DNA from 2 places in the Plantibacter auratus genome. Region 1 is predicted to be linked to the other one. Evidence: riboswitches for the same ligand, from Rfam matches in the RefSeq annotation. Region 1 holds a riboswitch; the other holds the start of a gene.
The links. Region 1 has a riboswitch for thiamine pyrophosphate ahead of thiM (hydroxyethylthiazole kinase). Riboswitches for the same ligand answer to the same signal wherever they lie in the genome.

Region 1 (3,397 bases):
GGAGACGACGGCGAGACCAGCAGCGCCCGAGGCGTAGAGCTCGGCCGTGTCCGCCAGCGAGACACCGCCGATCGCGACGCACGGGAGCGTGGTCGCGGCGGCGATCGCGGCGAACCCCTCCACGCCGAGCGGTGCCGGGTGGTCCGGCTTGGTCGTCGTCGGGCGGATGACGCCGACGCCCAGGTAGTCGACGGTCCCGGGAGGCAGCGCTGCGACCGCGTCGAGGTGCGCCGGGGTGTTCGCCGTCAGTCCCACGACGGCGGCCTGCCCCACGATACGACGCACGGCGTCGACCGGGAGATCGCTCTGACCCACGTGGAGGCCGTGGACGACGGCACCGGCGGAACGGGCGGCGAGGAAGACATCGACCCGGTCGTCGACGAGGAGCAGCGCCCGTCCGGCGACGACCTCCGCAGCACGAAGGGTCAGGTCGAACAGCTCTCGCGCCGACGCGGCCTTCTCCCGCAGCTGGACCGCGGTCACCCCGCCGTCGACGGCTCGGCGCACGACGTCGAGGACACCGCGATCCCCGCTGGCCGAAGCATCCGTGACGAGGTAGGTGGCGATGCCGCGGCGCACGAGCTCGGCGTGCGAGCGGGCCGCGAGGACCCGGTCCGCGGTGGTCGAGGCGCTCACGCGATCACCGCCAGGCTGCGGACGGTGTCGGCATCGAGGAGGTGGAGGTGGTCGAGGAAGGCGGGAGCGAAAGAGCCGGGGCCGCGGCTCTCCGCAGCCGCCAGCTGCGCGGCGACCGTGTACGCGGTGGTCGCCGCGACCGTCGTCAGCAGCCGGTCGTCGTCGAGTGAGGCGAAGGCGGCGAGCACCGCGCCGAGGGCACAGCCACCGCCCGTCACGAGGGTGAGCCAGGCATGCCCGTTCGAGCAGCGGACGATGCGCTCACCGTCGGTGATGACGTCCGTCGGGCCGGAGATCGCGACGACGGCACCCGAGGTGCGGGCGATCGCGGTGGCCGCCTCGATCGCACTGTCGACAGAGTCGGTGCTGTCGACCCCGCGACCGCCGGCGCCCAGTCCGGCGAGCGCGATGATCTCGCTGGCGTTGCCGCGCACGATTGTCGGCCGGAGGGCGAGGAGTTCGGCGGCGAGCGCCGTCCGCACCGGCAGGAAGCCGACGGCGACGGGGTCGAGCACCCACGGGGTGCCGGCGTCGTTCGCGGCGGTGGCGGCCTCGACCATGGCCTCGCGCTGCTCAGCCTGCGGCGTCCCGAGGTTGAGGAGCACGCCGGAGGCGATGCGGGCGAACGGCCCGGCCTCGGTCGGGATGTCGGTCATCGCCGGGGCGGCGCCGACGGCGAGCAGGACGTTCGCGGTGAAGTTCGTCACCACGGCGTTCGTGATCGATTGGACGAGCGGCGTGCGCTCGCGCAGGCGGTCGAGGAGGTCCCCGGACGCGCTCGCGAACTCGTCGACGGACGGCTCGTCGGTGGACGGGTGGGCAGACTGCTGCGGTGTGCGAATGCTCATTCGCGACATCCCTTCGCTCGGACTAACGAGATCAGGTTCGACGGGTGTGTTCTCAGCCGATCGTCGTGGGATCGGCACCCCGTGTCACTCGCGACCACCCTAGCGGGTCGGCCCGGCTTCCGGTCCAGCGGGCGGGCGAGGATGATGGAGGGATGGACTTCTTCGAGCTGGTCACCATCGTCTTCGAGGTCGCCGGTGTCGGGGCGATGGTCGTGGGCTTCGTGATCGCCGTGACCCTCTCGGCCCGCCTGTGGTGGAGCACGCGCGACGGCGCACGGGCTTTCCGGATGCTGCGGGAGACGATCGGCTCGGTCATCCTGCTCGGGCTGGAGATCCTCGTGGCCGCCGACCTCGTGAAGACGGTCACGTCGACGCCCTCGCTGACCGACGCACTCGTCCTCGCGATCATCGTCGTCATCCGCACCCTGCTGAGCTTCTCCCTGCAGATCGAGATCGAGGGCACCCTCCCCTGGAAGCGCCTGGCGACGACCGGCCCACAGCTGTTCGACCGTGCCGTCAAGCGCGGTGGCGAACGCACGCGGCGTCGCGCCGAGGAGCAGGACGTGTCGACGTCAGCCGATCCGGAAGCGGCGCCGACGGTCGCGGCGCAGGCCGTCCCTGACGATGAGGACGGCTTCCCCGAGCTCCGCAGTCGCAGCTAGTGCGGCGCGGCTAGCGCGCCGCGGAGGTCGCCCAGGTGTCGCGGATGAGGTCGGGCAGCAAGCGCATGTCGTCGAAGACGTGGGTGCCGTCGCCGATGAGGCGCTCGGCGGGCGTCATGCCGCCGGCGTAGGCGTAGACCGTCATGCCGGCCGCGCGGGCAGCGAGGACGCCGACGACGCTGTCCTCGATGACCGCGCACCGCTCGGGGGCCGTGTCGAAGTCGGCGGCGGCATGAAGGAAGAGGTCGGGTGCGGGCTTGCCGACGGCGACGTCGGTCGCGCTGAAGATGCGCCCATCGAAGCGGTCGTGGATGCCCACCTGCCCGAGGTTGCGGACGACGTCGTGCAGCATCCCGTTCGAGGCGACGCACAGCGGCACCCCGGTCGCAGCGATGCCGTCGAGGGCGTCGACGACCCCGTCGACCGCCTCGAGCTCGCGTTCGCAGATGCCGCGGAACATGTCGCTCCAGCGCTGGATCCAGTCGGCCTCGAGCGGCTTCCCGAGGCGCTGCTCGACGAGCATCGCGTAGGTCTCGAGCGAGGCGCCGACGAAGAGCTCCCGCACCTCGGCCTCGGTGTAGTCGCCGCCGACCTCGTTGAGCAGCTGGAGGTTCACCCGGACGGAGATGCGTTCCGTGTCGACGAGCGTGCCGTCGCAGTCGAAGATGACGAGGTCCGGATAGTCGACTGGCATGCTCCGAGCCTAAACGACACCGCCTGCGCTGACGCCGTGCGCCATCCGGTGGTGGGCTCCGACGACGGCCGGCGCGGCGGTCAGCGGGCCGCGCGGACGCCCTGTCGCTGCCAGGTGACGACCATGCGTCGCGCATACTGGGTCGCCGCGACGAAGTGCCCGAGGAGTCCGAGGAGGATCGCCACGAAGCCGACCCCGCCGAAGACCCGGTAGGGCGCCGACGCCGGATCCCCGCCGCCGAGCGCGAGGCCGGTGAGCAGCGCGAAGAAGCCGACGAAGAGGAACACCGTCCGGATCTTGCCGGCGATACTCACCGGCACCTCGGGCGTCCCTCGGAACGCGACGACGGCAACGAACGCGAGCAGGAGGTCGGGGACGATCATGACCACGAACACCTGCAATGGGATGATCTGCGCGATGGCGAACGACGCGGCGACCACGACCACGGTCAGCCGGTCTGCGACCCCGTCGAGCCAGGTGCCGAGCGCGGAGACCGTGCCCATGCGGCGCGCGATCTGCCCGTCGGCGACGTCGCTCAGGAACACCACCGCACCGAC
Region 2 (3,397 bases), on a different contig from region 1:
CACCCCACCACGGCAGGTACCGCGAGTACTCCGATCGGGTGATGGAGGTCTTCGAGTCGGTCACGCCGCTCGTCGAGCCGCTGAGCATCGACGAGGCCTTCCTCGACGTGTCCGGCGCGGTCCGGTTGCTCGGGAGCCCACGGACGATCGCCGCGCTCGTGAAGCAACGGGTCCTCGACGCGACCGGTCTGCCGTGCTCGGTCGGCCTGGCATCGACGAAGTACGTCGCGAAGCTCGCCTCCGGCCTGTCGAAGCCCGACGGCCTGCTGGTCGTGCCCGCCGACGAGACCCTGGCGTTCCTCCACCCGTTGCCGGTCGCTGCGCTGTGGGGCGTCGGTGGCCGGACGGAGGAGCAGCTGACGAACCGGGGCATCCGGACCATCGGTCAGCTCGCCTCCACCCCGCTGTCGATGCTCCAGCGCGCGGTCGGTGAGGCCTCCGGTCGCCGACTCCTCGAGCTCGCGAACGGGATCGATCCGCGCGGCATCGAGCTGGCACGACGCGAGAAGAGCGTCAGCCACGAGGTGACCTTCCCGACGGACGTCTCCGACCCGACCATCCTCAAGCGCGAGCTGCTGAACCTCGCCGGTCTCGTCGCGATCCGGCTCCGGAAGGGCGGCTACGCCGGCCGGACGATCAGCATCCGTGTCCGCTATGCGGACTTCAGCGTCATCACCCGGTCGCGCACCATCGGCGAGGCCACGAACGTCGGGCGTCGGGTCTACGACGAGGCGGCGTCGTTGTTCGACGACCTCGATCGCGGTGGGCGTCTCGTGCGCCTCGTCGGGGTGAAGGTCGACCAGCTCGTCCCCGCCGATGAGGCCGGTGCCGGGCTCTGGGACCCGGACGAGGAGTGGCGTGAAGCCGAGCAGACGATCGACCGGGTCGCGAGCCGGTTCGGCGATCTCGCGATCGCTCCCGCCTCCCTCCTCGGCAAGCCGAGGCGTCGCGGACTCGGCAGTCGCGGAGACTCGCAGGGTGCTGGGAGCACGGATCAACCCCTTGGACCGGTGGATACCGAGCGGTAGCCTCGCGGTATGACGAATCTCGTGGAGAAGCTGGCAGAACAGGCGAAGGGGCTCGGCGTGTCCGCAGCCTACGGGGAGCAGCAGGACGTCGACGGCACGAAGCTCGTGCCCGTCGCGCTGACGTACTACGGCTTCGGCGGCGGCTCCGAGGGCGACGGCGACGACGCCCCGAGCGGCGGTGGCGGCGGTGGCGTCTCGATCCCGGTCGGTGCCTACATCAAGACCGACGAGGGTCTCCGTTTCGACCCGAACCTCATCTCGCTCATCGCCGTCGCGATCCCGTTCATCTGGGTGAGCGGCAAGGCTCTGGCCGGCCTCATCAAGGCCCTCAAGAAGTAGCGCTCCCCGTCGAACCCCTGTCGTGCGACTGCGCACGGCAGGGGTTAGACTCGTGCCACCACGGGAGTCCGGTGAACCGGGCTGAGAGGAAGGTATTCGCCTTCGACCGTCGAACCTGATCTGGATCATGCCAGCGCAGGGAGACCATTTCTCGCTATCCCGTGCTCTTTTCCGTCTACAGGAAGGGCACGAATCGTGTCAGCATCGACCAAGATCTCACCCTCTGAACGCGCTGCGTCGCGGACCTTGCGCTGGAGGGTCGTCGACATCGTCGTGGTCGCCGTGCTCGGCGTCGCGACGGGCCTCATCTTCTGGGCGTGGAACACGCTCGGATCACTCTGGTACGCGGGTGCCAGCGCCGTCACGCCCGGTTTCGGCGGGATCGCCGTCGGGATCTGGCTCCTCGGCGGGGTGCTCGGCGGCCTCATCATCCGGAAGCCCGGCGCAGCACTCCTCGTGGAGACCATCGGTGCGATCGTCTCCGCCCTCATCGGCAACGCATGGGGCGTCACGACGGTGTACTCCGGCCTCGCTCAGGGCCTCGGTGCTGAGCTGGTGTTCGCGGCGCTCGCGTACAAGCGCTTCGGCCTCGTTCCGGCGATCCTCGCCGGTGCCGGCGCCGGGGCCGGCGCGTGGCTCCTCGAGCTCGTGATGTCGGGCAACCTCGAGAAGGGTGTCGAGTTCAACGCGATCTACCTCGGTTCGCTGCTCGTCTCGGGCGCGATCCTCGCCGGTGTCGTCGGCTGGGCCCTCGTCAGGGCACTCGCGTCGACCGGAGCGCTCAGTCGGTTCGCGTCGGGGCGGGACGCTCGGCGCGAGGTTTGATCGTGCCGGGAGCTACCGGTCCGGCGCGCGTCGTCGCGCGGGACTGGGGGTGGCGTCATGCCGGTCGGAAGGCCTGGGCGGTGCGCGACCTCGACCTCGTGATAGAACCGGGCGAACGGGTCCTCCTCCTGGGGGCGTCCGGTGCCGGCAAGTCGACGCTGATCCACGCCCTGGCCGGCGTCCTCGGCGGCGCGGACGAGGGGGAGTCCCACGGCTCGCTCCTCGTGGACGGCGTTCCGCCTGAACGAGCGAGGGGTCGCATCGGGCTCGTGCTGCAGGATCCCGACTCGCAGGTGATCCTGTCCAAGGTCGGCGACGACGTCGCCTTCGGCTGCGAGAACCTCGGCGTCGAGCGCGAGGAGATCTGGCGCCGCGTGGACGCCTCGCTGGAGGCCGTCGGACTGGACCTGCCGCTGGACCACTCGACCTCGGCGCTGTCCGGCGGTCAGAAACAGCGGCTGGCCCTCGCCGGCGTACTCGCCATGCACCCCTCGCTCCTCCTGCTCGACGAACCGACCGCGAACCTCGACCCGGCCGGGGTGGCCGAGGTGCGGGACGCCGTCGCTCGGCTGGTCGATGACGGTTCGTCCACCCTGGTCGTCATCGAACACCGCGTCGACGTCTGGCGCGAGCTGATGACCAGGGTCGTCGTGCTCGACGCCGACGGCGGTGTCCTCGCCGACGGGCCACCCGACCTCGTCCTCGACGACGTCGGGCAGCGCCTGGCCGATGCGGGCGTCTGGGTGCCGGGCATCCCGCTGGGGTTGGCCCCTCGTCCGGTGTCCGGCCCATCAGCCGCGGTCATCACGACCGACGACCTGGCGATCGGTCGAACGCGGAAGCAGCCGGTGCAGGAGCACCTGGGGCTCGCGGTGCCCGAGGGTGCGGCGACCGTCATCGTCGGCCCCAACGGCGCGGGGAAGTCCACGCTCGCGCTCACGCTGGCGGGACTGCTGCCGGAGATCACGGGGACGGTGACCGCCGCTCCGCAGCTCGCCGGCAGGCTGGGATCCCGGCCGATCCGCTGGAAGTCCACCGAGTTGCTCACACGCATCGGGACGGTCTTCCAGGATCCCGAGCACCAGTTCGTCTCATCGACCGTGCGGAACGAGCTCGGTGTCGGCCTGCAGGCCCTCCGCTGGTCCCGGACCGCCATCGACGAGCGGGTCTCCGAGATCCTCGAGGCGCTCGGTCTCGGTCGTCTT

Region 2: linked by a shared signal. The riboswitch ahead of ACQ3HE_RS03140 (ECF transporter S component) and the one ahead of thiM (hydroxyethylthiazole kinase) in region 1 are both predicted to bind thiamine pyrophosphate.

Annotation. Positions count from the first base shown of each region.
Region 1 is NZ_JBOBFV010000004.1:9,213-12,609, forward strand. Features, by position in the region: gene thiE (thiamine phosphate synthase) at 1-636, opposite strand, end outside; gene thiM (hydroxyethylthiazole kinase) at 633-1,484, opposite strand; TPP riboswitch at 1,476-1,576, opposite strand; gene ACQ3HE_RS15210 (DUF1622 domain-containing protein) at 1,637-2,146, shown strand; gene ACQ3HE_RS15215 (HAD family hydrolase) at 2,157-2,840, opposite strand; gene ACQ3HE_RS15220 (CDP-alcohol phosphatidyltransferase family protein) at 2,921-3,397, opposite strand, start outside.
Region 2 is NZ_JBOBFV010000001.1:675,633-679,029, reverse strand. Features, by position in the region: gene dinB (DNA polymerase IV) at 1-1,028, shown strand, start outside; gene ACQ3HE_RS03145 (hypothetical protein) at 1,038-1,367, shown strand; TPP riboswitch at 1,418-1,526, shown strand; gene ACQ3HE_RS03140 (ECF transporter S component) at 1,563-2,192, shown strand; gene ACQ3HE_RS03135 (ABC transporter ATP-binding protein) at 2,195-3,397, shown strand, end outside.